Regions from separate parts of the Dactylosporangium sp. NPDC049525 genome, predicted to be linked through region 3. Evidence: riboswitches for the same ligand, from Rfam matches in the RefSeq annotation. Region 3 holds a riboswitch; each other region holds the start of a gene.

Region 1 (9,533 bases), on a different contig from region 3:
CGAGGGCTACTACCTGCGTGTCCTGCCGGGGATCGTGGCCGAGGTGGATCCGACCCGACCGTACTTGCCCGGCAGCCCCTACTCCGGCGACGCCGCCCTGCACCCGAACGACCCGGCGCACGGCACCACCCACATCTGGGACGTGTGGAACACCCACGACTACCGCCACTACGCCACCTACCGGCCCCGGTTCCTCGCCGAATTCGGCTTCCAGGCCCCGCCCGCATACGCGACCCTGCGCCGCGCGGTGTCCGACGATCCACTGACCCCGACCTCACCGGGCGTGCTGCATCACCAGAAGGCCGGCGACGGCAACGGCAAGCTGGCCCGCGGCCTGACCGGTCACTTCCCGGCGCCGGACGGGTTCGACGACTGGCACTGGGCCACGCAGCTCAACCAGGCCCGCGCCATCACGTTCGGCATCGAACATTTCCGCTCCCTGAAGCCGTTGTGCATGGGCACGATCCTGTGGCAGCTCAACGACAACTGGCCCGTCACCTCCTGGTCCGCCATCGACGGCGACGGACGCCGCAAACCCCTGTGGTTCGCACTGCGGCGGGTGTACACCGAGCGTCTGCTCACCGTGCAACCCCGCGACGGCGTGCCCACCCTCATCGCCGTCAACGACTCCACCACCGCATGGCAAGCCACGGTCGACGTCCGGCGGCTCACCTTCAGCGGCGACCCGTGCGCGAAGGCGACGCTCGTCCTCGACGTCCCCGCCGGCGGCACGCTCACCCTGCCGCTCCCCGCCGACGTCGTCACACCGGACGACCCGAGCCGCGAGGTGATCGTCGTGGACGGCGGCCCGGACCGCACCACCTGGTACTTCGCCGAGGACATCGACCTCAACTACCCGGCGGCGTCCACCGACGTCGTCGTGCACCCCACCGCGGACGGCCACACCGTCGAGGTCACCGCCCGCACGTTCGTGCGTGACCTGACCCTGTTCGCCGACCGGCTCGACCCCGCCGCCGAAGTCGACCGCCAACTCGTCACCCTCCTCCCCGGCGAAACGGTCACCCTGCACATCACCGGCGGCACCACCCTCCCCGCACCGGACGACCATGCGTGGCGCACCAGCCCGGCGCTGCGCACCGCCAACGACCTCACGGCCGGCTGACCTCGGCGAGGCGGCCGGCTAGGAACGACCGCTCGACGTCGTTGCCGCACAGGGCGAGGGCCTCCGTGTACGCGCCGGCGGCCTCCGGCAGGCGCCCGAGCCGCCGCAGGAAGTCGGCGCGGGCGGCGCTGAGATAGGCGTACGTGGCCAGCGCCGGCTCGTCGAGCAACGGTTCGAGCGCCGCCAGGCCCGCCGACGGGCCGTCGCGCAGACCGACGGCGACGGCCCGGTTCAGCTCGACCACCGGCGACGGCCACAGGCGCAGCAGCACGTCGTACAGCGCGACGATCTGCGGCCAGTCGGTCGCCTCCCACGACGGGGCCTCGGCGTGGACGGCGGCGATCGCGGCCTCGACCGCGTACCGGGTCGGTGCCTGCCGGCGCAGCGCCGTGGTCAGCAGGTCGGTGCCCTCCCGGATCTGCCGGGTGTCCCACCGGGAGCGGTCCTGCTCGGACAGCAGCAGCAACCGGCCGGCAGCGGTGCTGCGGGTGTCGCGGCGGGCGTCGGTCAGCAGCATCAGGGCCAGCAGCCCGGCGACCTCGGCGTCGTGCGGGACCAGCAGCCGCAGCACGCGGGCCAGACCGATCGCGGCGTCGACCAGGTCCTGCCGGACCAGGCGCTCCCCGACCGGCGCGGCGTGGCCGGTGGTGAAGACGAGGTGCACGACCTCGAGCACCGCGCCGACCCGCTCCGGCAGCTCCTCCGGCGACGGCACCCGGTACGGGATCCGGGCCGCGCTGATCTTCCGCTTCGCCCGGGTGACCCGGGCCGCCATCGTCGGCTCCGGCACGAGGAACGCCCTGGCCACCTCGGCGGTCGACAGCCCGCACACGAGCCGCAGCGTCAGCGCGACCTGCGCCTCCCGCGACAGCGCCGGGTGGCAGCAGGTGAAGATGAGCCGGAGCCGGTCGTCGTCCTCCCCCGGGCCCGGGGTGCTCTCCTCGGTCACCAGCAACGGCAGCGCCCGCCGCAGCGCGGACTCGCGGCGCAGCACGTCCAGGGCGCGGTTGCGGGCGACGGTGGTGAGCCACGCGCCGGGGCGGGCCGGGACACCGTTGGCCGGCCACGAGTGCAGGGCCTGCGCGTACGCGTCCTGGACGCACTCCTCGGCGAGGTCGAGGTCGCGGGTGAGCCGCACCGTCGCGGCGAGCACCCGGGCCCACTCGCGGCGGTGCGCCTCGGCCATCACCGCACCTGGGGCGTCGCTCACCCGTGGTCCACGATCGGCCGGATCTCGACGCCGCCGTGCCCGGAGGACAGCTCCGGCAGCAGCCCGGCGAGGGCGATCGCCGCGTCGAGGTCGGCCGCCTCGATCACGTAGAACCCGCCGAGCGCCTCCTTCGACTCCAGGAACGGCCCGTCGGTGATCAGCCCGGCGCCGCGCAGGGTGGTGGCGGTCGAGGACGCCTCCAGTTCGTGCCCGCCGAGGACGCGGCCGCCGGCCGCGGCGTTGAACGCCCGGTGACCCTCGCCCTTCGCCCGCAGCTCCGGCTCGGTCTCGGCGTCCCAGCGCTGCTCGTCGCCGTAGATGAGAATCAGGTACTTCGCCATCGTCCGTCCCATTCGTCCGGGGCCCGTGTCGTGCCCGTCTACCTGTACGACGTCCGGGGCGGCACGGATTTCGACAGTTCCCGGTACATCCCGCCGGCGAACACCAGCGGCGCGCCGGTGCCCATCGCGTCGAACGCGCGGACCTGGCCGACGCACACGTCGTGGTCGCCGGCCACGTGCACGGTCTCCAGTGTGCAGTCGAAGTACGCCAGCCCGCAGTCGAGCACGGGGCTGCCGGTGCCGGGTCCGGGGGTCCAGCCGGTGTCGCCGAGCCCCGGCGGGCGGGACGGGTCGGCGAACGCCGTCGACACCGCGCCCGAGCCGGCCGGCAGGACGGTGACCGCGAACGCGCCCGCCACCGGCAGCAGCGTCGCCGTCCGGCTGGACCGCCGCACACAGAACAGCACCAGCGGCGGCTCCAGCGACACCGTCGTGAAACTGTTGACCGTCGTGGCGTGGGTGATGTCTGCGGTACGCACAGCCACCACGGTGACGCCTGTGGGGAGCCGCCCCGCCACCGCCCGGAAATCCGCGATGAGGCCGGCGGGGCGCACGTCGAGGGCGGTCATGTCACCCCACCGCCGCGACGGACAGGGCCGCGGCGCGGTTCGCGCGGGCGATCGGGTCGTCCTCGATGGCGAGGGCACGGTCGAAGCAGCGGACCGCCTCCGTGGCATCGCCGAGCTCGAACATGGCGGCGCCGAGGTTCGTCCACGCGCCGGCCAGGGCGGGCTCGGCGAGCAGCGCCGCCCGGTAGTCGGCGACGGCCGCGGCGAGGTCACCGCTGTCGGCGGCGAGCATGCCGCGGGTGCACAGCAGGTGCGGCTGGCCAGGTTCCAGGTCGAGGCCGGCGGCGACGTCGGCGCGGGCACCGGCGGTGTCGCCGACCTCGTACCGCAGCGCCGCCCGGTTGACGTACGCGGCGAGGAAGTCCGGTTCGAGGTCGAGGACCCGGTCGAAGTCGGCGAGGGCCGCGTCGAGGTCGCCGAGCTCGGCGTACAGGTCGCCGCGGTTGTAGTGCGGTTCGACGTCCGGCAGGCCGTTGGCGATCGCGGCGTCGTAGTCGGCGAGCGCCTCGGCGAACCGTCCGAGGCGGCGCAGCAGCCCGGCACGCTCGGCGTAGTAGTCGGGGTGGTGCGGGTCGAGGCCGATCACCGCGGTGTACTCCCGCACCCCGTCCTCCGGTGCACTGCGGGCGATGAGCTGGGCCCGGTTGTACCGCAGCACCGACAGGTGCAGGTCCCGCTCACCGGCGGTGAACGTGGCCTGCATGCGTTCGATGCCGGCGTCGATGAGGCGCATCGCCTCGGCCGGGTCGCCGAGGTGCATGGCGATGAGGGCACGGCCGTTCTCGTTGAACGTGAGGTTGTACGCGCGGCGCCGGTCCTCCGGCAGCAGCGACGCGAGCGACACGGCGGTGTTGACCCAGGCGCTGGCCTTGCGCAGGTCGCGGCGGGCCTCGTCGAAGTAGCGGGTGTACAGCATGGCGCGGCCGTACGCGGCCTGCATGTGGACGCTGGGTGAGGTGGAGCGGGCGCAGGCCTCGTCGTAGAGCGCCATGGCCTCGTCGGCGCGCCCCATCGTGGACAGCGCGATGGTCATCTTGACGGTGGCGAGCCAGCACGCCTCGGGCTGGGTCGCCCAGTCGGCGAGGTCCAGGCAGCGCCGGCCCAGCTCGAGGACGGCGTCGTAGTGGCCGGCGAGGATGCAGTCGCCGAGGGCGTCGCTGAGCGCGGCGACACCGGCACCTGACGGGTCGCTGCCGTGCTCGCGGTGGTAGCAGATGGCGCCGAGCCGCAGCGACGGCTCGCCTTTCGCCAGAAGCTCGTCGGCGCGCCGGTCGTGCAGCAACGCCCGCTCGGCCGGGTCCAGCGTGGCGTAGGCCGCAAGGAGCACCGGGTCGTCGCTGACGCAGTCACCGTCCACATAGGACCGTGCCGGGTCGCTGGCCGGCGCGCCGCGCTCCGCGGCGTCGTGCACGATGGTGAGCAGGGCGGGGTCGATACGGCGGGCCAGGAGGGCGAGCCACTCGGCGTCGGTGCGGTCGGCCTCCTCGGCGTGCGTGACGACGAGCGTGCGGGGGCCGATGTCGGCGAGCACGGCCTGCAGCAGGTCGACGAGGCCGTGACCGATCTGGACGGTCCGCGCGTACGGGTAGTACCGGGTCCGCGACTCCGGTGACGCCTGCGACGTGAGGGTCTCCCGCTCGCACGTCAGCAGCGTCGCGAGCTCCGGCGCGGCGGCGAGGATCTCGATGTCGTGCGCCCGCACCAGCTCCGGGTGGGTACGCAGGAGACCGGGAACGATCTGCCGCAGGAGGGTACCGGCGGCGGTGAACGGTCCCCGCAGCCGCCGATGTGCGTCCACTGTGGACAAAATTGGTGACATGACGACTCCTTCAGGACTTGCGCGAGTTCACGGCTTGCGGGAGCGGCGGCGGTCGCGGACGGCGAGCGCGGCGGCGAGGACGAGCTGGCCGACGGACGCGACCAGGAAGAGCAGCGCGTCCCAGAACCGGGCCGTGGGCACGGCGGGATCGGTGACGGCGGCGACGGCGGTGCCGAGGAAGTGCCACGCGAGCGGCAGCGCCACGAACACGAGCACGGCGAGCATGGTGGCGTAGCCGATGGCGTACAGGGGTGCGTACCAGCGGGCGGCGGCGCGGTCGCGCGGGTCCCAGCGGGTCTCGGCGGCGAGCCGGTCGGTGCGCCCGAGCAGCCGCCACATCCGGTTGTGCAGCAGCTCCCGCGCTGTGGCGTGCAGGTCGACGCAGCCCAGGACGGTGGTGATGAGGTGGTACACGTCGGTGCGCAGGAAGAAGTACAGCTGGGCGACGATGCCGAGCAGGGACATGAACGCGATGGCGAGGCAGGCGCGGCCCGCGACCGGGATGCTGCCGTCCGGGTGCCGGGTCAGCCACGCCACGACGGTGAGCGCCGAGGCCGCGAGCACGTCGGCGACCACCCCGGCGAGGATCGGCAGGTACCGCTGCCGCCGCGGCACGACGACGAGCCCGTCGAGTTTCGTCTCGGCCACCAGGAAGTAGAGCCGGTGGCCGAGGTGCATCGAGGAGTGCAGGCCGAGCCGGCGCCCGGCGAGCAGGTGGAACAGCTCGTGCAGCACGACGAACGGCAGCTGCCCGAACAGCACCGTCAGCTCGACGATCAGCAGGTAGTCGGTGAAGAACACGTTGCCGCGGGCTGGTGCGAGCCGCGGGTCGGCGACGCAGACCGCGACGGCGGCGACGACGAGCGCCGCGTAGCAGGCCCAGGCGACCGGCGAGAACAGGGCCGCGCCGAGCCGCTGCCAGCGCGGCGGGGCGGTCTTCTCCCCCGCGCCGCCAGGGCTCAGGAAGTCCAGGTCCCGCAGGGTGTCGAGGAATTCGTCGATGTCGACGGGTTCGCCGTAGCGGTCGGTGTACCAGGCGGCGGCGTCCCGCGGTGGCCGGCCTCCGGCGAGCTCGCGGAGCAGCGCGGCGCCGTCGGGCGGGAACACGCCGTAGGAGTCGCAGTCGGTGCGGCCGACGACGACCCGGTCGCCCTCGTCGAGGTACCGCAGGTCGTGCAGCGCCACTGGGGCGTTCGGCATGGCAGATCTCCTCTGCTGGTGGGCTGGGACCCCGGCCGGGGGTGAGGGTGGGTTGCGCCCCCGGCCGGGTGTCCCGCGGTGTCGGCCTCGTCGGCCCTGCAACTCAGCCCAGGAACTCCGCACAGCAGCACATGCCGTAGCAGTAGTTGTTGCAGAGCCTGGTGAGCCGCACCGCGCCCGCCTTGCGGACCACGATCTTCTTCATCCCGGCGCCGGTGCCGGTTTCCGTGCTGATGTCCGTAGCGATCTGTGCCATTGGGATTCGCCTCCTCAGACGATATGCGTCACGTTGCGTGATGAGAATGGCACGCAACGTGACGACCATGAAGTCGCCCGGGTGACACTTCGACCCCGCCTAGCCGACAGCTACCAGCGGTCGTGATGCAGCGCCTCGACCAGCGGAATCCTGCTACGCCAGCCGTGCCGTTCGAGGTCCGGCACGGTCTCCAGGTGCGTCACCGGGCCAAGGCACAGCCACGCCACGGGACGGATGCCGTCGGGGATGCCGAGCAGGTCGCGGACGAACGATTCGCGGTAGAACGACACCCAGCCCACGCCGAGACCCTCCGCGGTGGCCGCCAGCCACAGGTTCTGGATGGCGAGGCAGACCGAGTAGAGGCCGGCGTCGGCGATCGCGTGCCGGCCAAGCACCGCAGGACCGCCACGGCCGGCGTCGTAGGTGACGACCACGGACAGGGTCGATTCCAGTACACCGTCGATTTTGATGCGTTGGAACGTCTCGATTGCCGGCCCGTCCAGGGTCGCGGCGAACGTCTCCCGCTCCTGCCGCACGTGGTCGTGGAACGCGCTGCGCAGGCCGAGATCGCGCACGAGCACGAAGTCCCACGGCTGCGACAGCCCCACGCTCGGCGCCGCGTGGGCCGCGCCCAGCACGCGGTCGAGGACCTCGGCGGGGATCGGCGCCCCGGTGAACTGGCCGCGCACGTCGCGACGGCGGTGCACGACGTCATACAGGTCGGTGCTCATGAGGGCAGGCTCCCGCTGCTCAGGCCGGCCCCGGCGCGGGGCAGGCGGTGAACGCGAGGCCGGTCTTCGGACTCTCGGATCAACGCCTGACCGTCCGCCTTCCCAGCCCGCAGGCCAGTGACCGCACGCCACGTTCGGCGTGCATGGACGGCAGCTCCCCGATCACCGCGGCGGGCCCGTGCCGGATTCACACCGGCTTCCCGATTCTCCCCGGTCGCCCGGGGCACCTCGCATCAGTTCATGCCGCCGCCGAGCTTAGACGCACAACCGGAAGTGCGTCGTGAGGCGGCCGTCCTGCAGGAGGTGGAACGCGAGGGCCGGCGGCGCCTCCGGGCGGTCCTCCGGCTCCCAGGGCAGCAGCATCGTCGACTCGACGCCCGGGGCGGCCAGGACCGGCACGCCGGCGAACGTGCTCACCGCGGCGGTGTGGACGTGGCCGCACAGCACGGCGACCACGTCCGGGTGCCGGCCGAGGACCTCGGCGAGCCGCCCGGCCCCGAGCTGGCGGACCTGGTCCGCGGCGGGCTTGCCGACCGGCACCGGCGGATGATGGCAGCACACGAACGCGGGCGTGCCGGCCGACGCCGCGAGGGTGCCGTCGAGCCAGTCGAGGGTGTCGTCGTCCAGCCAGCCCTCGGCGTGCCCGGGGACGCTGGAGTCGCACAGCGCGAACACCGCCCCGGCGACGGTCTCGACCCGGTTCACGGGACCAGTGGCCGGCTCCTCGTCGAGGAGTTCACCGCGGAACATGGCCCGGTCGTCGTGGTTGCCCGGGAGCGCCAGCACCGGCACGCCGAGCTGCTGGAGCTTGCCGAACACCGCGTACTCGGCGGCGAGGCCGTGGTCGGCGACGTCGCCGGTCACCACGATCGCGTCGAGCGGGCGCTGCAGGCCGGCGAGGTACGCGATGACCCGCTCGAACCGGTCCGGCGGCTTCGATCCGACGTGGAGGTCACTGAGATGGGCGATGAGCACCCCTGCTGGTTACCCCAGCAGCGCTGCGCTACCCGCCGACTCGAACGCGGCGCGCACGTCGTCGGGGCTTTCGGTGAAGTGTGCCCAGCTGTCGATGTGGACCGGCAGCACCGTCTTCGCGCCGAGGAGGCGGGCCGCCTCGAGCAGGCCGGCGGCGCCGAGGGTCAGGTCGGCGTCGCCGAGCAGCGGGGTGCGGGCCTTGCCGCCGAACAGGATCGCGACGTCCACGGCCGGGAAACGGTCGGCGATCTGCGCCACGACGCCCAGGGACGCGTTGTCGCCGCTGACGTAGACGGTCGGCAGGTCGTCGCCGTGCAGCACGAAGCCGGTGACGGGGCCGGTGAGGTGCTCGGTGCCGTCGGGGCCGTGCTGCGCCGGCACCGCGGTGACCCGCACGAGGCCGCCGCCACCGGGCCGGGACAGGTTGACCTCGGTCCACGGCGGCAGGCCGACCGTGGGGCCGCCCAGCCGGGCGGCCGCTGCCGGAGTGCTGAGCATCAGGGGTACCGACGCCGCGAAGGCCCGACCGGAGTGGTCGAGGTTGTCAGGGTGCTGGTCGTGGGACAGCAGCACGACGTCGACGGTGCCGGCGTCCGCCGGGGTGCCGGCCGCGGCCGCGGTCTTGGTCAGCACCCGGCTGCCGACGGCGTAGTCACCGGGCGGGTCGAACGTGGGGTCGGTCATGAACGTGACGCCGCCGACGGTGAACACCGCGGTCGGGCCGCCGAACCGGCGGATCTGGAAGGTCATACCGCCCAGTCTCCGGCCGGGCGCGGCCCGCCAGCAGTGGCTGGAACGCCATCCTCCGATACGATCAAGCCATGGACCGCTCACCCACGACGGTCGGGGTGCTCATCGGCGACGGCGCCCCGATGCTGGAGGTCGCGGTCGCGCCGCGGGTGTTCAGCGTCGCCGGCAGCGGCTTCGAGGTGCGCACCGCCGGGGAGCACCCCGGCCCGCTGTCGACGACCGCGGGCATCGCGATCAGCGCCCCGCATGCCCTCGACGACCTCGACGCGGCGGGCGTCGTCATCGTGCCCGGCTGGCGGCCGCCGGGCGGCGCCCCGGTCGCCCCGGGCATCCTGGACCGGCTGCGCCGCGCCCACGACGAGGGCGCCACCGTCGTCGGGCTGTGCATGGGCGCGTTCGTCCTCGCCGAGGCCGGCCTGCTCGACGGCCGGCGGGCCACCACGCACTGGCGGCACCTGGCCACGTTCGCCGCCCGGTTCCCGGCCGTCGAGGTGGTCGACGACGTGCTCTACGTCGACGAGGGCACGGTCGTGACCAGCGCGGGCAGCGCCGCCGGGCT
Region 2 (9,533 bases), on a different contig from region 3:
GTCGGGTGGGGGACAGATCAGCGCAAGTATTCGCCAAGTGGGCGCCAAGTGGCACCGGGCATGCTCTTCTCAGCGGCAACTGAAAGGGTCACGCAGACCCTCGCAAGGACTAGCTCGAAGGTCCCCTTCGATACACATATATTGCTGGACCGGTAGAGCGGCGCTCCTCCCTCGCGTCGCTCTACCAAGCTTGCGTTGACGGTGGAATTCAGCCGGTGAAGAGCAGCAGCAGGCCCGCGACCGTATAGGCGACCATCAGTCCCAGTAGCGGCACCTGGCCGGTCATGGCCTGGGCGCGGGGGAAGAGTTTCAGGGCCCGGTCGTGGGCGAGGACCGTGCCGACCAGGTGGCCGAGGATGATGGCGGTGATCTGGACGTTGGCGACGCCCGTCGGGGTGATGACGCCGGTCCACGGGTCGAAGTCCGGATGGTCCAGCAGCAGCGCGACGGTGCGCTGGCCCTCCAGGACGAACAGCGAGTAGTAGTGCGCGACGACGTAGCCGACGACGATCGGCACGATCGAGTGGGCCAGCTCGCCCGGGGTGCGCTCCGCCGACGTGTGGCCGCGCCGGCCCGCGGTGCGGGTCGCCACGGTGTACGCGAGAGCCACCGCGCCGATGACGCCGAGCAGGCCGAGGGTGCCGGTGACCGGGGCGGGCAGGCCGTTCTCCTGGGTGAAGCGCAGCCAGAACAGGGCGCCGGACATCGCGTCGTAGAAGGTGGCGCCGAGCAGCACGACGACGACGGCGACCAGGCCGGGCGCGGGGCGCAGGCCGGCGATCCCGTCGAGGGGGTTGCGCCAGACGAGGGTGCCGTCGGGGCGCCGGCCGATGACGGCGAGCCGGCCGACGAGGTCACTGAGCACCTCGAACGCGTCGCCTCGGGTGAACCAGTCGGGGCCGTAGACGAAGGCGCCGGCGAGCATCGCCACGGCGTACACGGCGAGCCACGTGCCGATGACCGGCAGGGTCGCCCGGTCCGGGGCGACCAGCTCCAGCCAGGCGAACGCGAACAGCCCGGCCGCGGCGGGCCAGTAGCCGACGGCGTCGGGCAGCGGCCGGCGGGCTTTGAAGCCCAGCGACAGGGTCCGCAGCGGGTTCAGCGACCGCCACACCGGGCCGAGCAGCAGCGACAGCGGGACCAGTCCGACCCAGAACAGCACGTACACGATCCCGGCGGCCGGGTTGTCGGCGCTGTCGGGCAGCGTGAACGTCCAGGCCAGGACGGCCAGAAAAGCGATGCCGAGCAGCCGCGGTACGACGGCGGGCACGGTGAACGTCCCGATCGGCCGTCCCGCGGCGGGGTCGAGCCGCGGGGAGCGCCACGCCACCCCGAGCACCAGGAACGACACGATCAGCGCGGCGGCGGCGCCGACGAGCAGCTGGCCCAGGGTGAGCGGCAGGTCCTGGCGGCCACCGACGCCGTGCGCCAGGACCGGCGCGAGGTCGGTGTTCAACGGACCACGAGCTGGAACAGGACCAGGTGCGACGCGTGCGTCTCCACCTCGAACAGCCCGGTCCGGTCGACCCGCAGCTCGATCGAGGCCGGCGCCCCGGCCGGCAGCGTCAGAGTCTTGTCGTAGCCGTGGACGTGCAGCTCGTCGGCGACGTCGGAGGTGACCGTGATGCGCACCAGGCTGCCCTTGGCGACCTCGACGCGGCCGGTCGGCGGCGTCACCTTGCGTTTCGCGACGGTGACGACGACCTCCTTGTCGACGGTGGGCACCGGGGAGGCGGGCGCGGAGGTCGGCCCGGCGGTCGGTGAGGGCGCGTCGGTCCCGGGGGCGGTCGCGGTGCTGGTCGACGCGGCCGGGGCCGGCGTGCCGGCGGCGGTGGACGGCGACGGGGAGGGTGAGTCGCAGCCGGCGGTGAGGAACGCGAGCAGGCAGGCGGCGGCGACGGTGGAGCGGACGGCAGGCACGAAGCAGGCTCCCGGGGCGGCGGGTTCGTTAGGGACGTGAATTTAGCGTCTTGTCGCCCACGGGGGAACCCGGCATCATGTGCCGATGCGATCCGGCAGCACCACAGCGGTCACTACGATCCGACTCGCGGTGCTGACCGTCGTCGCGGCGCTCGGCGTCGTGCTGCCGGCGGGGCCGGCCGCCGCCCACGGGCAGCTGGCCATGTCCGACCCGGTGCAGGACAGCACCGTGGACCAGCCGCGGGCCGATGTGGCGCTGTATTTCACCGAGCAGCCGGCGTCCTTCGCGTGGTTCACCGTCACCGCGCCCTCGGGGCAGCGGGTCGACGGCGGGTGGCGCGGCGGGGAGCCGAAGCGGCTCGACAAGCCCGTCCAGGAGTACTTCCTGGTCGAGGGGAAGTTCGAGCCGAAGGTCTACAACACCGGGTTCCCGGCGCTCGTCACCGTGTCGCACTGGCCGGAGCAGGGGCTGTACGTGGTGGCGTACCAGTCGGTCGCCTCCGACGGCGAGGCGGTGAAGGGGCAGCTGCGGTTCACCTACAGCGGCCAAGCGACGCCGGCGCCGGCGGGCTGGACCGCGCCGACCGCCGGGCCGTCCGAGGCGCTGACCCGGGCGCTGAACAAGGAGAGCGCCCCGGCGGCGACCCAGGCGGCACCGACCGCCGGGCCGCAGCAGGCGCTGCCGCCGCCGGTCACCCCGGCGACGCCGTTCGTGCTCACCGACTGGCTGCTGCCGGCGCTGCTCATCGTGGGTGTCGGCGTCATGATCTGGCTCGCCGCCCGCCGGGCGCCGGTGCAGCCGGAGAAGAAGCGCCGCAAGGCCGCCCTCCGATAACGGGACGGTCGCTAGCCGGTCGCTGACCCGCAGGTCTGCTGGATCTGCCCGGTGAGCCGGTTGGCGAACGCCGGGTCGGCGATGACCCGCTGCTGGTACTGCTCGACCTGCGCGTCGCTCAGCCCGGTATAGACCGGTTTGCTGGCGTACGCCTCGGCCATCGCCGCCGGGTCGGTGTAGACCCGCGACTGCACCGAGCACAGGTGCGCGGCCGTCGTGTCCAGGAAGATCGTCTCCAGCCGTTCGGGTGTCGACGACGCGGCGGCGGAGGGTGCGGCGGCCGCCGACGGTGCGGTGATCTTCGCCGGGGTGTTCGACGACTCGTCGCCGCAGCCGGCCAGGGCGGCCGTGACGGCCAGGGAGACGAGGATGAGCCGGATCATGACGGGCCTTTCCGCTGGAAGCTAGACGACGACCAGGGTGAGGTTGTTGGTGTCGGTGGTGCTGCCGTAGGTCTGCTTGACCGTGAGCTGATAGGTGCCGGCGGCCACGTTCGTCGCGTCGAACTTCACCGCGGCGAAGTCGTCGGTCCCGACCGGCAGCGACGCGGCGTCGTTGAGTTGCGTGTACGCCCGCTCCTGCGGGTAGCTCACGACCAGGCCGGTCGGGCCGCCGGAGACGGTGATGCGCAGGTCGTCGACGCCGCCCTTGCGGGCCTGGAACACCAGCTGGCTCCAGACCGGGGTCTTCTTCGGCACGGTGACGGTGGACGTCTTCTGCGTGATCGCGTCGCCGGTGACCGACACGACCGGCAGGGTCGCGGTTTGTGACCCGGTCCGCTTCGTGCCGGTGCAGGTGGTCGCCCCGTCGGCCTTCTCGGTGTACGTGTAGCTCAGCGTGACCGGGTTCAGCGACACGAGCTTCGACGTGGCGACACCGATGTTGAACGCCACGTAGTCCACGTGCCCGGCCGCGAGCGAGTCGCCCTTCGACAGCGACGAGTAGGTCTTTGTGTTCGCGGGGTAGTTGACCGTGAGTCCGGCGCCCGAGGCGGTGACCTTGACGTCGCAGACGTCGCCGGACGCGCCCCACAGCGTGCCCACCCAGCCCGTCTGCCCCGGCAGCATCGGCGCCAGCAGCGGGATGACCAGGCCGAGGTCCGCGGTCGCAGCGCCGGCCGGCGCCGCCGCCGGCAGGACGGCGGCCGCTCCGGCGGCGCAGGCGATGGCGACTGAGGCTGAACGGCGCATCGGAGGGGTCCTTGTCTGTGGGCTGCTGATGTCTGCCAGATCGGCCGGCCCGGCGGGGGCTTGAGCTACCCGCCGAGCGCCATCCAGGTGTCGTACTGGTGCACCGCGATTCCCTCGAACGCCGCGTACCGCTGCGCCGCGCTGTCGACCGCGCTCAACGTCGCCCGCATCGCGCTGCCCGTGCCGCCGTGGAACGTGCAGTACGGACAGTCGCCGAGCGCCTGCGTCTCCGCGCCCAGCCGCGCCGGTTTGGCCGCCTTCCCCGCGCGGCGCAGCAGGTCGTCGGCGACGCCGAGCATGGAGTTGCCGCCGGTGGCGGTGTTGCGGTAGCTCATCACGGTGATGCCGTCGACCCGGGCGAGCACGGCGTCGGCCAGGTTCTCCCCGCCGGCCTGCACCGTCGGCAGCCAGAACGGCACGTCGACCTCGACCGGCGGGCCGACCCGCGCCAGCTCGTCGAGCAGCTGCAGCAGCCGCGGTACCAGCGCCGCTTGTTGCTCTTTCCAGGACGGCAGCAGGTAGGGCTCGACGTCGACGTGCAGCCCCCGGAACAGCCCCGTGGCCGTGGCGGCGCGGGCCCAGCCGAGCGCGGTCGCGTGGTCCGTCGTCCAGGCCGGCTCGCCGCCGAGCGCGTCAAGGGTGATCCCGGCGCCGTCACACAGCGCGCGCAGCCGGGTCAGGTCCGTCACGTCGGCGCGCGGGTCGTAGTACGCGAAGATCGTCGTCACCGAGTTCGCGACGGCCCAGCCGACGACCGCCTCGGGCGGCTCCCGCTCCCACAGCCACATGGCGCGGGTGCCCGGCGGCGCCACCGACGTCTCCGGCGCGAGCGGCGGCAGCCGCCGGTGCACGGCCGCGACCAGCAGGCCTGCGGTCAGCACGACACACAGGACGGCGTGCGCCACGCTCCTGCCCACGTTCACTGTTCGGCCCGGTCCGGCGGCACCGAAGGATTTGGGTCACGTTGACGTCACTGGGAGCCGTGGGACACGATGAACCCCGAGCGGTCATAGGGAGGAACCCAGTGCGAGTCTGGGACGGTCCCGCCACTGTGACCGGGGAGTCACCCTCCAGCGCACGGACCACGGCCGCACCGGCCGGAAGGTCGGGGGGCGGCGGCGATCCGGGAGTCAGGAGACTCCGGCCGCTCACGCTCCATGACCCAGCGGGCGCGGACCCGCTCGATAAGGATGTGCCCGTTGACGTCGCCATACCCGTTCTCGGCCGTGGTCGGCCTGCCCGACCTGCGCCTCGCCCTGCTGCTGACCGCCGTGTCACCGGCGATCGGCGGGGTCCTCGTCCGGGGTGAGAAGGGCACCGCCAAGTCGACCGTCGTGCGTGGCCTCGCCACGCTGCTGCCGGAGGTCGACGTCGTCGCCGGCTGCCGCTTCGCCTGTGACCCCACCGCGCCCGACCCGTCCTGCCCCGACGGCCCGCACTCCCTGGACGCGCCCGCGGCCCGCCGCCGCTCCGCCCTGGTCGAGCTGCCCGTCGGCGCGACCGAGGACCGGGTCGTCGGCACCCTGGACCTGCAGCGGGCCCTCGGCGACGGGGTCAAGGCCTACGAGCCCGGCCTGCTCGCCGCCGCCCACCGCGGCGTGCTCTACGTCGACGAGGTCAACCTCCTGCCCGACCACCTCGTCGACCTGCTCCTGGACGCCGCCGCGATGGGCCGCGCCCACGTCGAGCGCGACGGGGTCTCCGTCAAGCACGCCGCCAGGTTCCTGCTCGTCGGCACCATGAACCCGGAGGAGGGCGAGCCGCGCCCGCAGCTCGTCGACCGGTTCGGCCTGGTCGTCGGGGTCACGTCGCCGACCACGCCCGCACCGAGGGCCGAGGTGGTGCGGCGGCGGCTGGCGTACGAGCTGGACCCCGAGACGTTCGCGGCCCGCTTCATCGAGGAGGACGCCGCGCTCGCCGGCCGGATCGCCACCGCCAGGCGCGCGCTGCCCGGGGTGACGTTGCCGGACCGTCAGCTGGACCGGATCGCGCGGATCTGCCTGGCGTACCGGGTGGACGGGCTGCGCGCCGACATCGTCGTGGCCCGCACCGCGGTCGCGCTCGCCGCGTGGCACGGCCGGACCGTCGTGACGAAGGACGACCTGCGCGACGCGGCCCGGCTCGCGCTGCCGCACCGGCGCCGCCGCGACCCCCTCGACCCGCCGGGCGCGGACCAGGAACGCCTCGAGGAGATCCTGGACCAGGAGCTCGGCGACGACCCCGACGACCCCGACGACGACGCCAGGCACGACCCAGGCGACGAGGACCCGGATACCGGCGGGCCGTCCACGGCCGGCGAGCCGGCCGCTGCCGGTGACGGAGGCGGTGACGGTGGTCCTGGCAGCGCACCGGGCAACCCAGGTCCGCCGCCGGTCGGTCCGCCACCCGCCGGCGATCACGCCGCGCAGGCGCCGCCCGCGCAGGTCGAACCCACGCCGGGCGAACCCTCCGACGGGCCGGTCACGCAGCCGGCCGGGGAGCTGGCGTTCGCGCAGGCGCCGTACAAGACGCGGCTGCTGCGCATCGGCGGCCGGGCCAACCGGCAGCAGGGCGCGCACGCCGGCCGGCGCTCGCCAGCGTACTCGCGGCACGGGCGGGTCGTGCGGTCCCGGCAGCCCAGCGGCGGCAAGCTCGTCAGCCTGCACCTGCCCGACAGCTTGCGGGCCGCGGCAATGCGCGGCTCCCGCAGCGTGCAGACCCAGGACCTCCGCGAGGCGGTCAAGGTGGGCCGGGAGGCCAACCTGGTGCTGTTCGTCGTGGACGCGTCCGGCTCGATGGCCGCCCGGCAGCGCATGGCGGTCGTGAAGACGGCCGTGCTGTCGCTGCTGCGCGACGCGTACCAGCGCCGCGACAAGGTCGGCATGATCACCTTCCGGGGTGCGGAGGCCACCACCGTCCTCGAGCCGACCGCCAGCCACGAGGTCGGCGTGCTGCGCCTGGCCGAACTGCGCACCGGCGGGCGCACCCCGCTCGCCGCCGGGCTGCTCCGGGCCGCCCGCACGCTGCACGGCGAGCGCCGCCGCGACGCCCGCCGCCGGCCGCTGCTCGTCATCGTCACCGACGGCCGGGCCACCAGCGGCGCCGACCCGCTGACCGTCGCGCCCGCGCTCGCCGGCATCCCCGCCGTCGTCGTGGACTGCGAGTCCGGACCCGTGCGCCTCGGCCTCGCCGGGCGCCTCGCCCGCGCCCTGTCCGCCGACTGCGTCCCGCTGTCGGCCCTGTCGCACATGGGGAGCTGAACATGCCGCAGGGCAAGGTCGAGAGCGTGCCCGACGACGGGCTCACCACCCGCCAGCGCCGCAGGCAGCACGTCCTGGCCGTCCACACGGGACAGGGCAAGGGCAAGTCGACCGCCGCGTTCGGCATGGCGCTGCGCGCGTGGAGCGCCGGCTGGCCGATCGCCGTGTACCAGTTCGTGAAGAGCCCGAAGTGGAAGGTCGGCGAGGAGACCGCGCTCAAGGCGCTCGGCGAGACCGGCAAGGGCGGCCCCGTCGTCTGGCAGAAGATGGGCGAGGGCTGGTCCTGGATCCAGCGCCCCGGCACCGAGCGCGACCACGCCGCCGAGGCCGCCGAGGGCTGGGAGCAGATCAAACGCGACCTGGCCGCCGAGGCGCACCGGTTCTACGTGCTCGACGAGTTCACGTACCCGATGAAGTGGGGCTGGGTCGACGTCGCCGACGTCGTTGCCACGCTGCGGGACCGGCCCGGCAACCAGCACGTCGTCATCACCGGCCGGGACGCGCATCCTGACCTGATCGACCTCGCCGACCTCGTCACCGACATGACGAAGGTGAAGCACCCGATGGACGCGGGGCGCAAGGGGCAGCAGGGCATCGAGTGGTAGCCAGGATCGTCATCGCGGCACCGGCGTCCGGGCACGGCAAGACGACCGTGGCGACCGGGCTGCTCGCGGCGTTCGCGGCGCGCGGACTGACGGTGGCACCGTTCAAGGTCGGGCCCGACTACATCGACCCCGGCTACCACGCCCTCGCCGCCGGGCGGCCCGGCCGCAACCTGGATCCGGTGCTGGTCGGCGAGGACCGCATCGGGCCGCTGTTCGCGCACGGGGCGGCCGGCGCCGACATCGCCGTCGTCGAGGGCGTCATGGGCCTGTTCGACGGGCGCACCGGCGCGGGGGAGTTCGGCTCCACCGCGCACGTCGCGAAGCTCCTCGATGCGCCGGTCGTCCTCGTCGTCGACGCGACCGCCCAGGCCCGCTCGATCGCCGCGGTCGTGCACGGCTTCCGCTCGTTCGGCTCCGGCGTGCGCATCGCCGGCGTCGTGCTCAACCGGGTCGGCTCCGACCGGCACGAGCAGATCCTCCGCGACGCGTGCGCCGAGGTCGGCACCCCGGTCCTCGGGGTGCTGCGCCGCCACGACGCGGTCGCCGCGCCGTCGCGGCACCTGGGCCTCGTCCCCGTCGTCGAACGGCACGCCGAGGCCATGGCGTCGGTGCGGGCCCTCGCCGCCGTCGTGACCGCCGGCGTCGACCTCGACGCGGTCCTCGCCGTGGCCCGCACCGCGCCGCCGCTGGCGTTCGCGCCGTGGTCGCCGTCGGTGGCCGAGCCCGTCGCCGGCCGGCCGGTCGTGGCGGTCGCCGGCGGTCCCGCGTTCTCGTTCAGCTACGCGGAGACGGTCGAGCTGCTCACCGCCGCCGGCGCTCAGGTGTCCACAGTGGACCCGTTGCGGGACGAGTCGCTGCCGCCCGGCACCCGCGGGCTCGTCGTGGGTGGCGGCTTCCCGGAGGTGTACGCCCAGCAGCTGTCCGACAACACACCGCTGCGCGAGGCGGTCCACGCCCTCGCGTCCCGCGGCGGCCCGGTCGCGGCGGAGTGCGCCGGCCTGCTGTGGCTGGCCAAGTCTCTCGACGGCAAGCCGATGTGCGGCGTGCTGCCGGTCGACGCGGCCATGACGCCGAAACTGACCCTCGGCTACCGCGACGCCGTCGCCGTCACCGACAGCGTCCTGGCGCCGGCCGGCACCCGGGTCAGCGGCCACGAGTTCCACCGCACCGCGGTCACCCCGCCGGCCGGGGCCACCCCGGCGTGGGCGTGGCGGGGCGAGGCCGGCACCGTGCGGGAAGGCTTCAGCGCGGGGTCGGTGCACGCGTCCTACCTGCACCTGCACTGGGCCGGCGCACCGGAACTGGCCCGCCGGCTGGTCGCCGCATGCGGCTAGTGCTCGGGTTCGGCGCCCGCTCCACCGCGACCGCCGGCGACATCGAGGCGCTCCTGCCGTCCTTCGACGGCAAGGTCGTCGCGCTGTCCACTGTGGAGGCACGGGCGGACCTGGCCCGGCAGGTGGCCGCGCGGCACGGCTGGGAGGTCGTCGTCCACCCGGCCGTGGCCCTCGCCGGCGTCGACGTCCCGAACCCGTCCGGGACTGTCGCGGCCCACACCGGCACCCCGAGCGTGGCCGAGGCCGCCGCGCTGCTCACCGCCCGGGCCTCGGGCCCCGGACTGCTGCTGCTGGACAAGCGGTCCTCGGCGGTCGCCACCGTGGCCGTCGCGGCGCTCGCCCCCGACGTCACCGTCGTCGGGATCGGCGCCGACGGCCTCGAGTCCCTCGCCCCGGCGGGCCGGGCCGCC
Region 3 (9,533 bases):
GATCCACCGACGAACGCGATCAGCAGCAGCTGCCCCGGCACGTCGATGGCTCGCGGCCGTGGCGACCTGGACTCCGGGACGTACACCGCGGTGAGTGCCAGTACCGCGACGATCAGCGGCACGCTGACCCAGAACACGGACCGCCAGCCGAGACCCGACACGAGCAGGCCGCCGGTGACGGGGCCGAGCGCCATGCTGGCGCCGAACACGGCGGCCCAGACGCCGATCGCCTGGGCGCGTTCCTTCGGGTCGGTGATGACGTTGACCACGATCGCGAGGGCGACCGGGCTCAGCATCGACCCGCCGACACCCTGCAGGACCCGCGCCGCGATGAGCGTCTCGATGGAGGGCGCGACCGCGCACGCCACCGACGCGACCGCGAACACGACGAGCCCCAGCTGGAACACGCGCCGCCGGCCGAAGCGGTCGGCGACCGCACCGGAGGAGATCAGCAGGCCGGCCAGGACGAGGGTGTAGGCGTCGACCGTCCATTCCAGGCCGCGCGTGCCGACGCCCAGGCCCGCGCCGATCGACGGCAGCGCCACGTTGACGATCGTCGTGTCGAGCCCGACCACGAACAGGCTCATGGAGCAGATGGCCAGCACCAGCCAGCGGTGCCGGGTGGGCCTGGGCGCTTCACGGAGCAGGGTATCCATGCCGACGATCGTCACGGGCAATCCCGCCGAACCCGCAGAGAATTTGCCAGAACTGCAAAAATGGCGGAGTGGACGACGACGTGGCGCGGCTCATCAACGACATCGGCCCGCGGCTGCGGGCGTTGCGCCGCACGCGGGGCCTGACCCTCGAGGCGCTGTCCGCCGAGACCGGCATCTCCGTCAGCGCGCTGTCGCGCCTCGAGGCCGGCCGGCGCCGCCCGACGCTCGACCTGCTGCTGCCGCTGGCAAAGGCGCATCACGTGGCCCTCGACCAGCTCGTCGCGGCACCGGCGACGGGTGATCCCCGCGTACACCTCAAACCCCGGCGCAACCGCAAGGGCAGCGTTGTCGTGGCGTTGACCCGGTATCCCGGACCGGTGCAGGTGTTCAAGCAGGTGCTCGGCCCGAGCGAGCCGCAGCTGGTCACCCACGCCGGCTATGAGTGGCTCTACGTCCTGGCCGGCGAGCTGCGGCTCATCCTCGGCGAGCAGGAGCTGACGCTGCGCCCCGGGGAGGTAGCGGAGTTCGAGACGAACATCCCGCACTGGTTCGGCCCCGCGGGCGAACAGGCGGTGGAGATCCTGCACCTGTTCGGCCCGCAGGGCGAGAAGGCTCAGGTCAGAGCCCGCCCGCGGTCAGCGTGACTGGTAGGTCCACAGCTCCGCCATCAGGCCGTCGACGAGCCGGACCAGCCAGACGAGGTTGCCCGGGCCGCCATCGGCCGGTTGCCCGACGGAGCCGACCACGGCGACCAGGTCGTCGTCGCCCAGGATGCTGTGCACGGTGAACTGCAGGTCCGGGCGGGCGGCCCGGACGGCTTGGACGGACTGCTGCACGCCGGCCACGCCGGCGACCTCCGGGTGGGCGTGATCGACCCAGTCGGGGTGCAGGATCTCGGCGGCGACGGCGACGTCGCCGGTGTTCCACATGTCGAAGTAGCGTGCGACCACTTTGGCGTTGCTCATCGAGGGATCCCCGTTCCTGATGACATCGATCGGCGCAGTGCCCGACCAGCTTGCCACGCTACTTGTGTTCGCCGGGTTTGCCGGGCGCGCGGCGCCCGGCCGCAGGTCTCCAGCGTGCCCGCAGCACTTGTGAGCGCGGCAAGCATGCTGAAACGGTGATGCCCGGCGGAGACGGCTCCACCGGGCATCACGGACGAACTGGTCAGGCGGCGACCGGCTGGGCCCTCACCACGGTGGACGTGCGCTCGCTGCGTTCGGTGAGATAACCGAACAGCAGGCCGAGCGTGGCCCACGTGACCGCCTGCGTGCCCAGCGACGCCAGGCGGAACTGCCACAGCAGGACCGGGGCGAACCCTTCCGGCACCTCGTTGACCGCCGGCAGCAGGGCGATCGCGACACCGACGACGACGGCGGCGCCGACGACCCCGGCGATCGTCGCGTTCCAGGTGCCGTAGCGCGGCTGCAACGACCGGCTGACGACGATCGCGCCGACGACCGCGGCCACCCCGATGACGAGCATCAGGAAGTACAGGCCGGTGCGGTGCTGGAGCGTGTCGGGGTTGCCGGTGGCCGGCGGGTTGGCCGGGTACTTCAGGAACGGCACGAGGGCCACTCCGACGAACCCGGCGAGGGCGACGATGCCGGCGGTGGCGCGGGCGCTGATCCGGCCGATGCGACCGATGGTGACCGCGACGGCGATGGCGAACAGGCCACCGAGCGCGACCCCGTACACGATCGAGGCGGTGGCCAGGCCGACGGTGCTCTGCACGGTCCGGCTGACCAGCTCGTGCTCGTGCTCACCGGGCGCCAGGGGCGCGGCGTGGGCCTCCTCGAACGCGATCGCGTCGTTGATCGGGCCCTCACCGAACAGATAGGCGAACAGGAACGCGGCGACGCCGGCGACCACGCCGACGATCATCCCGCGCACCAGCAGGCTACGGGCATGCAACATCTGGGTTCCCCGTCTCAGTGGCAGGGGAAGCCGAGCAGGTGCCGGCCGTCGTGGACGAACTCGTGCACGGTCTCACCGGCGAAGACCGAGGTGATGCCCTGCTCGGCACCGACGAAGTAGAGCAGGACGACGGCGAGCACGACGCCGAACGCCGCCCACGGCAGGAGCTGCCGCAGCGGGATCGGGGCGGGTGCCGTGACCGGGGTGGTGGGAAGAGCCGAGATCGAGCTCATCAGATGCAGCCTCCTGCGGGATTTTCGCGTCCCATCGAGCGTTGTCGTGACAGTGGCCGGGTCTGACTCCCACGGGTGGTGGTTACAGCGGCGCGACCGTGCCGGGCTTGCACCGGCTTCCGTTCACCGTCACGTTTCGTTTCGGACGGTACGGACGGCGTACCAGCGTGTCAATCGACGCGCTGATCAGCGGCCCGCCGCGGGGCGACCTGCGCCGCAGCTCAGGGCGCGGGCAACCGCCGGGTGCGCAATCTCTCAGGTGATCAACTTCTCGGCCCGGCGCAGGGGGTCGGTGAGCTGACCGCCGCCACGGCACTGTGCCAGGATCGGCCGATGGGTGGTGCACGAGCAGTCTGGGACGCACACGCGGCGACGTTCGACGACGAGGCGGACCACGGCCTGCGCGACCCCGCCGTCCGCGCCGCGTGGGCGACCCTGCTGTCGGCCGCGCTGCCCGCCGCGCCCGTGTCGGTGGTCGACCTCGGCTGCGGGACGGGCAGCGTCTCGGTCCTCCTGGCCGAGGCCGGGCACCGGGTGTACGGCCTGGACGCCTCGGCCGGGATGCTCGACGTCGCGCGGGACAAGGCCGGGCGGCACGGCGTCACGGTGCCGCTGGTCCTCGGCGACGCGGCCGACCCGCCGTTCGCGGCCGCGTCCTTCGACGTGGTCCTCGCCCGGCACGTGCTGTGGGCGCTGCCCGATCCTGCCGCCGTGCTGGCCCGCTGGTCCGCTCTGCTGCGGCCGCGAGGCCGGCTGGTCCTGGTCGAAGGGCGCTGGTCGACCGGTGCGGGGATCTCCGCCGCCGACTGCGCGTCCCTGGTGCGCCGCAACGGCCGGGAGGCGGAGGTGCTGGCGCTGCGCGACGACGCGCTGTGGGGCAAGACGGTCACCGACGAGCGGTACCTGCTGCTCAGCCGCGGCTGAGCCCGGCGACGGCGCTGAAGGGCAGCAGCCACGCCTGGCTCTGGTTCAATGCCATGGGTGATCGACGGGCGAGCTCGGAGCGGCCCGCCAGGCCGCGGGCGCGTGACCGCTCTACCTTGTCGTGCTGGCCAGTCAGCGGACCCGGGCGTGGTCCGGCGTCAGCGTCGGCCGCGGGGCGCTCGGCTCGTAGCGCAGGGTCGGTTCCCCGCACGCATCGCCGGACGGTGATCCGGTGCGGATGCCCGCAGTGACAACCCGCGATATCGTCGGCGCGTGGGCATGCTGATGGAGTACTTTGCCGCGACCGGCGAAGAGCTGGCGGCGATGGACCTCGGCCTCGGCCCGGCGTGCAACGACCTGCCGTATGTCGACTGCCGGGGCTGGGTGCTGGAGGTCGAGGAGTTCGTCGCCGAGATCGACGGGCGGGACGTGAGCGAGTTCGGTCCGGACGAGCCCCTGGTCGACGGTGTCGACACCATCGACGCCGAGCGCCTGGGTCCGTGGACGGTGCGGGCCAACGACGCGTTCGTCGCCAGCCTGGTCCGCCTGCAGGAGGAGCAGATCCAGGCCTACGGGGACCGGTTCCTGCTGGAGGACTGGGAGGTCGACCGGCTCGTCGCCCTCGCCTGTCTCGCGCAGGAGGCCCGCGAGGAGGGCCGTGACATCTACTCCTGGTGGTCGCTGTAGTCCGTGACCAGCAGCGTCCACAGGATGTCGCGGACGTGCGGCGGCAGCCGGTTGCCGAGCATCCGCCGGCGGATCAGGATGAAGCCGTGCGGATCCCGGTGCGCGCCGGTGCGCAGGTAGTGCACCGCCCGCAGGGCCTGCTCGCACGAGGTGGGGTCCGGCCACTCGTGGTCCGGCTTCGCGCGGATCGCCGCCTCGGCGCTCGCGGTGCGCTCGTCGACGCGGTCGATGAGCGCATACTCGCTGCGGTCGTTGGGCCAGGTCTGGGCCCGCAGGTCGATGTTGCAGAAGGCGACGTCGACGAGGTCGGCGCCGCTGAAGTCGTTGCCGCGCCACCGGTTGCCCGGCCGGTCCGGGTCGGTGGACCAGCCTTCGGGGGCACCGTAGAACGTGCTGTGCCACACCCGCCCGTGGAACACGCAGTCGATGAACTCCGTGGAGTCCACCCGCAGGTCGCGCAGCCGCGCCTGGTCGAAGCGGCAGCGTTCGAAGCGGGTGTTGCCGAGGTACGTGTTACCCAGCGGAAACCGCGTCCGCCGGAACACGCAGTCCACGAAATGGGTCTGCCCCTGGTGCCCGACGCTGAACTTCCCGAATGACGTCTCGGTGAAGTCGCACCGCAGGAATGTCCCGCCGTATGCGCCGAATGTGTCGAACGTCTGACCTGAGAAGTCGACGTCAGCCAATTCCACATGACGGTGTTCCACTCGTAGCAGATCCACCATTGGACCGTATCAGCGTTGTGCGACAGGTACATTACGCCGCCGGGAACCAGTCGTGGCGGGACCGGCGGGCGGGATCCGATCCGGGCCGAATGCGCGGTTGTCCGCGTTGCCGACCGTTGCGGACGCATTCAGCGCAATTGTTGCCGCAGCGCGTCGAGCGGGCCGTCCCAGTCGCGGGCGAGGGCGGCGAGGAACTGCTGCGCCACCTTCATCGACGCCGAGTCCAGCCGGTAGCGGACCCGGCGCCGCTCACCCGGCTCGGCCACCACCAGGCCCGCCTCGGCGAGCAGGGCGAGGTGCTTGGCAATGGCCTGCCGGGTGATCGGCAACCGGCCGGCCAGGTGCGTGGCGGTGGCCGGCCCCCCGGCCGCGAGCGCGGCGAGGATCCCTCGCCGGCTCGGGTCGGCCAGGGCGGCGAAGACCTCCTGCGCCACCGCCTCCGGGTCAGGCCTGTCCATCGAGGTATGCGACCAGCTCGCCGAGCTCGCTGAGCCAGCCCTTGGTGTTGCCGTCGAACGCCGTGGAGTGGGCCTCGGCGTCGGCGACCTGCGCGAACCCGCTCTCCACCATCGTCAGCGTGGTGCCGGCGCCGTCGGGCTCAAGGGTGAACTCCACGTAGGTGCGCCGCGGGTCGCCGTCGGGCAGGCCGTTGACGGGCCAGCTGTAGCCGAAGACGCGGGGTGGCTCGAGGCGTTTGATGGTGAGGGTGGCGGTGTCGCCGCTGTCCCAGATGAGCGTTGCCTGGCCGCCGACGCGCAGGTCGACCTCGGCGCGGTTGCCGAACCAGGTGCCGAGACCCTCGGCGGTGGTCAGCGCCGCCCAGACCTTCTCCGGCGGGTGGGCCAGCTGCAGTGTGCGTTCGATCCGATCGGGGAACGTCATGTCCGCCTCCATATAGCAACCGTTCAGTTGCTACCAACGTATAGCAATCAACCGGTTGCGTCAACTGTCGGCTGGGGAGGGGGCGGCGTGCGGCGGCCGCCGCCCCCTCGTCGGTGGGGTCAGCTCACCGGCTCGACCCAGATGTTGCGGTAGAACACGTTCGCACCCGCGTCGCCGTGGTCCTGGAGGCGGATCTTGCCGGCGGTCGGGCCCTCGGCGGCGCCGTTGCCGGTCGGGCCGTCGATGGCGACGTTGTTGTGCACGGTGACGCCGTTCCACACGACGGTGACCCGGGCGTTCTCCGTCTTGGTGCCGGATGCGTTGAACCGGGCCGCGCGGAAGGTCACGTCGTAGGTCTGCCACGTCTCCGGGGCGGTGGCGGCGTTGCTCGTCGCCGCGACCTTGTTGTAGATCGACGCGCAGGTGTCGATGCCGGGAGCGGAGGCGACCCCGAACGAGTCGAGCACCTGCAGCTCGTAGCGGTCCTGCAGGTAGATGCCGCTGTTGGCCCTGGCCTGGCCGGTGACGTTGCCCGGCAGGTTCGGCAGCCAGAACTCGATGTGCAGCTTGAAGTCGCCGAAGCTCTCCTTGCTGCGGATGTCGCCGCCGAGGACCTCGACGCCGCCGTTACCGAGGGGCCACGTCACCGCGGCGCCGCCGGCGCCCTCGAAGTTGTTCATGTTCGAACCGTCGAACAGCACGGTGCGGTTGGTGCCGGTGGTGCTGTACGCCTCGAACTCGTAGATCCGGGCGGCCCCGTTGCCGTCACTGGCCGGTGTGGTGACGTTGAGCCGAAGGTACCGGGCCTGGGTGGTGGCGAAGTTGTGCGTTGTGGTGCCGGCGGTGTTGGCGGTGACGGTCGCGACCGTCGTCCAGGTGGTGCCGTTGGTGCTGGTCTGCAGGTTGAAGTCGCGGGTGTTCCAGGCGGCGTTCTCCCCGCCGGCGCTGGCGTGCTTGAGCACGACCCGGCTCACGTCCTGGCTGGCGCCGAGGTCGACCTGCATCCACTTGGTGGCGCCGGTCGAGCACCACTTGTCGGCGTTGCCGCCGGAGACGCTGCCGTTGACCGCCTTCGCCGGGGTCTCCGTCGTGGCGCAGGAGCTGTCGGCGGTCGCGGTCTTGTTCAGCGCGAGGTTACCGGTGGGCGGCGCGGTGCCGCCGTACACCTCGAAATCGTAGATCCGGGCGGCCGTGTTGCCGTCACTGGCGGGCGTGGTGACGTTGAGCCGTACGTATCTGGCCTGCGTCGCGGCGATGGTGTGGGTGGTCGTGCTGGCGGTGTTGGCGGTGACGGTGGCGACCGTCGTCCATGCGGTGCCGTTGGTGCTGACCTGGATGTTGAAGTCGCGGGTGTTCCAGGCGGTGTTCTCCCCGCCGGTGCCCGCGTGCTGCACGACGAACTTGCTGACGCTCTGCGTCGAGCCGAGGTCGACCTGCAGCCACTTGGTGGCGCCCTGCGAGCACCACTTGTCCAGGTTGCCGTTGGTGGTGGTGCCGTTGACGGCGCGGGCCGCCTTCTCCGACGTCGAGCAGTTGCTGTCGGAGGTGGCCGGCTTGCCCAGGGCCAGGTTGACCGGCGGGATCTGGCCGGGGATGGCGTTGAGCGTGTACCAGACCTCGGTGCTCCACAGCGACTGGCCGTTGGCGGCGGCGAACGGCTTGGGGGAGCGGATGTGCACGACCCGGCCGGCCTTGAGACCGTTGATGACCAGGGTGACCTTCTTGCCGTCGGCGGACAGGGTCGCCGAGGACACCGTCAGCGTCTCCTCGTCGATCTTCGGGCCGCCGTAGGCGGCGGTCGGCACGTAGCGCCACTGCTTCACCCGGTACTTGGTGGCCAGGGCGGTGGCGGTGGCGGCCGACAGCGGCTGGGTGTATTCGATCTCGAACCCGTTCGGCGTGGCCCGGGTGTTGAGCATGTCGAAGGTGTTGCCGCCGTTCGGGGTCAGCTTCTGCAGGCCGTAGGTGAGCTTGCCGGTCTGGCCCCAGTTGCCGCCAGCGCCGAGGCCGCCGACGTAGATGGCGCCGTCCGGGCCGAGCCCGACCTCGGAGATGCCGGCCTCGAGGCCCTGGGTCATCCGGTACAGCGCGCCCTGGTACTCGCCGTTGACCTTCTCCACGTTGGCCCGCTGCAGGCCGCCGTAGGTGACGTCACCGATGAGGAACTGCCCGGCGTAGATGCCGCTGGGCATGTACAGCGGCGTGCTCGGCGAGTTGCCGATCTCGTTCTGCGGCAGCCACAGCACCGGCTGGGTCACCGGGGCGTCGTCGAACAGGGCCTGCGGGTTGAGGTAGTGGTTGAAGAAGCGGCCCTGCTTGATGTGCAGCAGCTTCGACGACGGCTGGTAGCCGCCCTGGTTGTCGGTGACGAAGATGCCGCCCTCCGGGCCCCAGCCGATGCCGTGCGGGGTGCGCAGGCCGCCGGCGACGTAGGTGAACGTGCCGTCCGCCGGGTTGATCTTGATGGTGGTGCCGCGGTTGACCACACCCTGTGGGTTCGTGGTGGCGCCGCCGTAGTCGATCGACACCGACAGGTTCAGGTAGAAGAAGCCGTCCTGGTACAGCAGGCCGAACGCGAAGGAGTGGAAGTTGCCGTCGAACGGCATGGTCGCGACGGTCTGGTACTGGTCGGCGACCTCGTCGCCGTTGGTGTCGACCAGGCGGGTGAGCCGCTGCTTCTCCGAGACGTAGACGACGCCGTTGACGATCTTCAGACCCATCGGCTCCTTGAGGTTGCTGCCGATGCGCTTCGTGGTGACGTTGCCGGGTGAGGTGGCCCCGCCGGTGTTGCCGAGGATCCACACCTCGCCGGCCTGCGACGTGCCGGACTGGTCGTTGCCGCCCCAGGTGCAGATGACCAGGCGGCCGTCGGGCAGCCAGTCCATGCCGGTGACCTTCGGCTGGAAGCTGCTGTTCGGGCGCAGGTCCGTCAGCGTGAAGTTCGGGTTCACCGAGGTCAGCGGCAGCCCGTCGCCGGGGGAGTCGCCGGCCGTCTCGCACTCCTTGCGCCCGGGCGCGGTCACCCGCACGACCCCGGCGTCGGTGCTGAGCACCGAGTTGGGCACCGTCACGAACGAGGTCGAGCCCGGCGGCTGCCACTGCAGCGTCAGTTGCTGCCCGCCGCCGGCCTCGAAGAAGTCGATGCGCAGCGCGTGATACCCGGTGGTGAGCTGGATGGCGCCGTCCTTGGCGGTCGCGCCGTGCAACCCGTCGTGATTGATGACAACGTTGTCATCAACAAGAAGACGCGAGCCGTCGTCGCTGATGAGCCGGAACGTGTAGTTGCCGGCGGTCGCGATGTTGATGTTGCCGAGGGCCTGGGTGAGGAAGTTGTCCTCCAGGCCGAACTGGGCCGAGGTCGTCCAGTCGATCGTCGGCATGAGCTTGTCGACGTTGGGCGTCTGCGCGGCCTTCAGCGTGCAGATGCTGCTCAGCGGGGTCTGCAGGTCGAAGGTGCGCAGGGTGATGCCGGGCTCCTGCGGCGGTGGCGCGGCGGACGCACTCGTCGC

What was found. Region 3 has a riboswitch for cobalamin ahead of AB0K00_RS36390 (CbtB domain-containing protein). Riboswitches for the same ligand answer to the same signal wherever they lie in the genome.
Region 1: it holds a riboswitch for cobalamin, as region 3 does, so the genes downstream of both, bluB (5,6-dimethylbenzimidazole synthase) here and AB0K00_RS36390 (CbtB domain-containing protein) in region 3, are expected to answer to the same signal.
Region 2: it holds a riboswitch for cobalamin, as region 3 does, so the genes downstream of both, AB0K00_RS51495 (VWA domain-containing protein) here and AB0K00_RS36390 (CbtB domain-containing protein) in region 3, are expected to answer to the same signal.

What each region holds. Positions count from the first base shown of each region.
Region 1 is NZ_JBFAPO010000010.1:146,669-156,201, reverse strand. It holds gene AB0K00_RS17780 (glycoside hydrolase family 2 protein) at 1-1,123, shown strand, start outside; gene AB0K00_RS17775 (DUF6596 domain-containing protein) at 1,110-2,309, opposite strand; gene AB0K00_RS17770 (YciI family protein) at 2,330-2,674, opposite strand; gene AB0K00_RS17765 (flavin reductase family protein) at 2,713-3,243, opposite strand; gene AB0K00_RS17760 (tetratricopeptide repeat protein) at 3,245-5,062, opposite strand; gene AB0K00_RS17755 (hypothetical protein) at 5,090-6,262, opposite strand; gene AB0K00_RS17750 (hypothetical protein) at 6,366-6,518, opposite strand; gene bluB (5,6-dimethylbenzimidazole synthase) at 6,629-7,249, opposite strand; cobalamin riboswitch at 7,289-7,495, opposite strand; gene AB0K00_RS17740 (metallophosphoesterase) at 7,505-8,224, opposite strand; gene AB0K00_RS17735 (MBL fold metallo-hydrolase) at 8,234-8,974, opposite strand; gene AB0K00_RS17730 (helix-turn-helix domain-containing protein) at 9,046-9,533, shown strand, end outside.
Region 2 is NZ_JBFAPO010000076.1:24,304-33,836, reverse strand. It holds gene AB0K00_RS51525 (hypothetical protein) at 209-1,456, opposite strand; gene AB0K00_RS51520 (hypothetical protein) at 1,453-1,920, opposite strand; gene AB0K00_RS51515 (copper resistance protein CopC) at 2,006-2,755, shown strand; gene AB0K00_RS51510 (hypothetical protein) at 2,767-3,138, opposite strand; gene AB0K00_RS51505 (hypothetical protein) at 3,160-3,945, opposite strand; gene AB0K00_RS51500 (hypothetical protein) at 4,011-4,850, opposite strand; cobalamin riboswitch at 4,910-5,105, shown strand; gene AB0K00_RS51495 (VWA domain-containing protein) at 5,145-7,184, shown strand; gene cobO (cob(I)yrinic acid a,c-diamide adenosyltransferase) at 7,187-7,789, shown strand; gene AB0K00_RS51485 (cobyrinate a,c-diamide synthase) at 7,783-9,123, shown strand; gene cbiE (precorrin-6y C5,15-methyltransferase (decarboxylating) subunit CbiE) at 9,114-9,533, shown strand, end outside.
Region 3 is NZ_JBFAPO010000034.1:49,537-59,069, forward strand. It holds gene AB0K00_RS36370 (MFS transporter) at 1-656, opposite strand, end outside; gene AB0K00_RS36375 (XRE family transcriptional regulator) at 725-1,300, shown strand; gene AB0K00_RS36380 (nuclear transport factor 2 family protein) at 1,292-1,621, opposite strand; gene AB0K00_RS36385 (CbtA family protein) at 1,824-2,573, opposite strand; gene AB0K00_RS36390 (CbtB domain-containing protein) at 2,588-2,806, opposite strand; cobalamin riboswitch at 2,846-2,977, opposite strand; gene AB0K00_RS36395 (class I SAM-dependent methyltransferase) at 3,140-3,730, shown strand; gene AB0K00_RS36400 (hypothetical protein) at 4,004-4,417, shown strand; gene AB0K00_RS36405 (hypothetical protein) at 4,396-4,863, opposite strand; gene AB0K00_RS36410 (hypothetical protein) at 4,844-5,080, shown strand; gene AB0K00_RS36415 (metalloregulator ArsR/SmtB family transcription factor) at 5,271-5,600, opposite strand; gene AB0K00_RS36420 (SRPBCC domain-containing protein) at 5,587-6,024, opposite strand; gene AB0K00_RS36425 (discoidin domain-containing protein) at 6,144-9,533, opposite strand, start outside.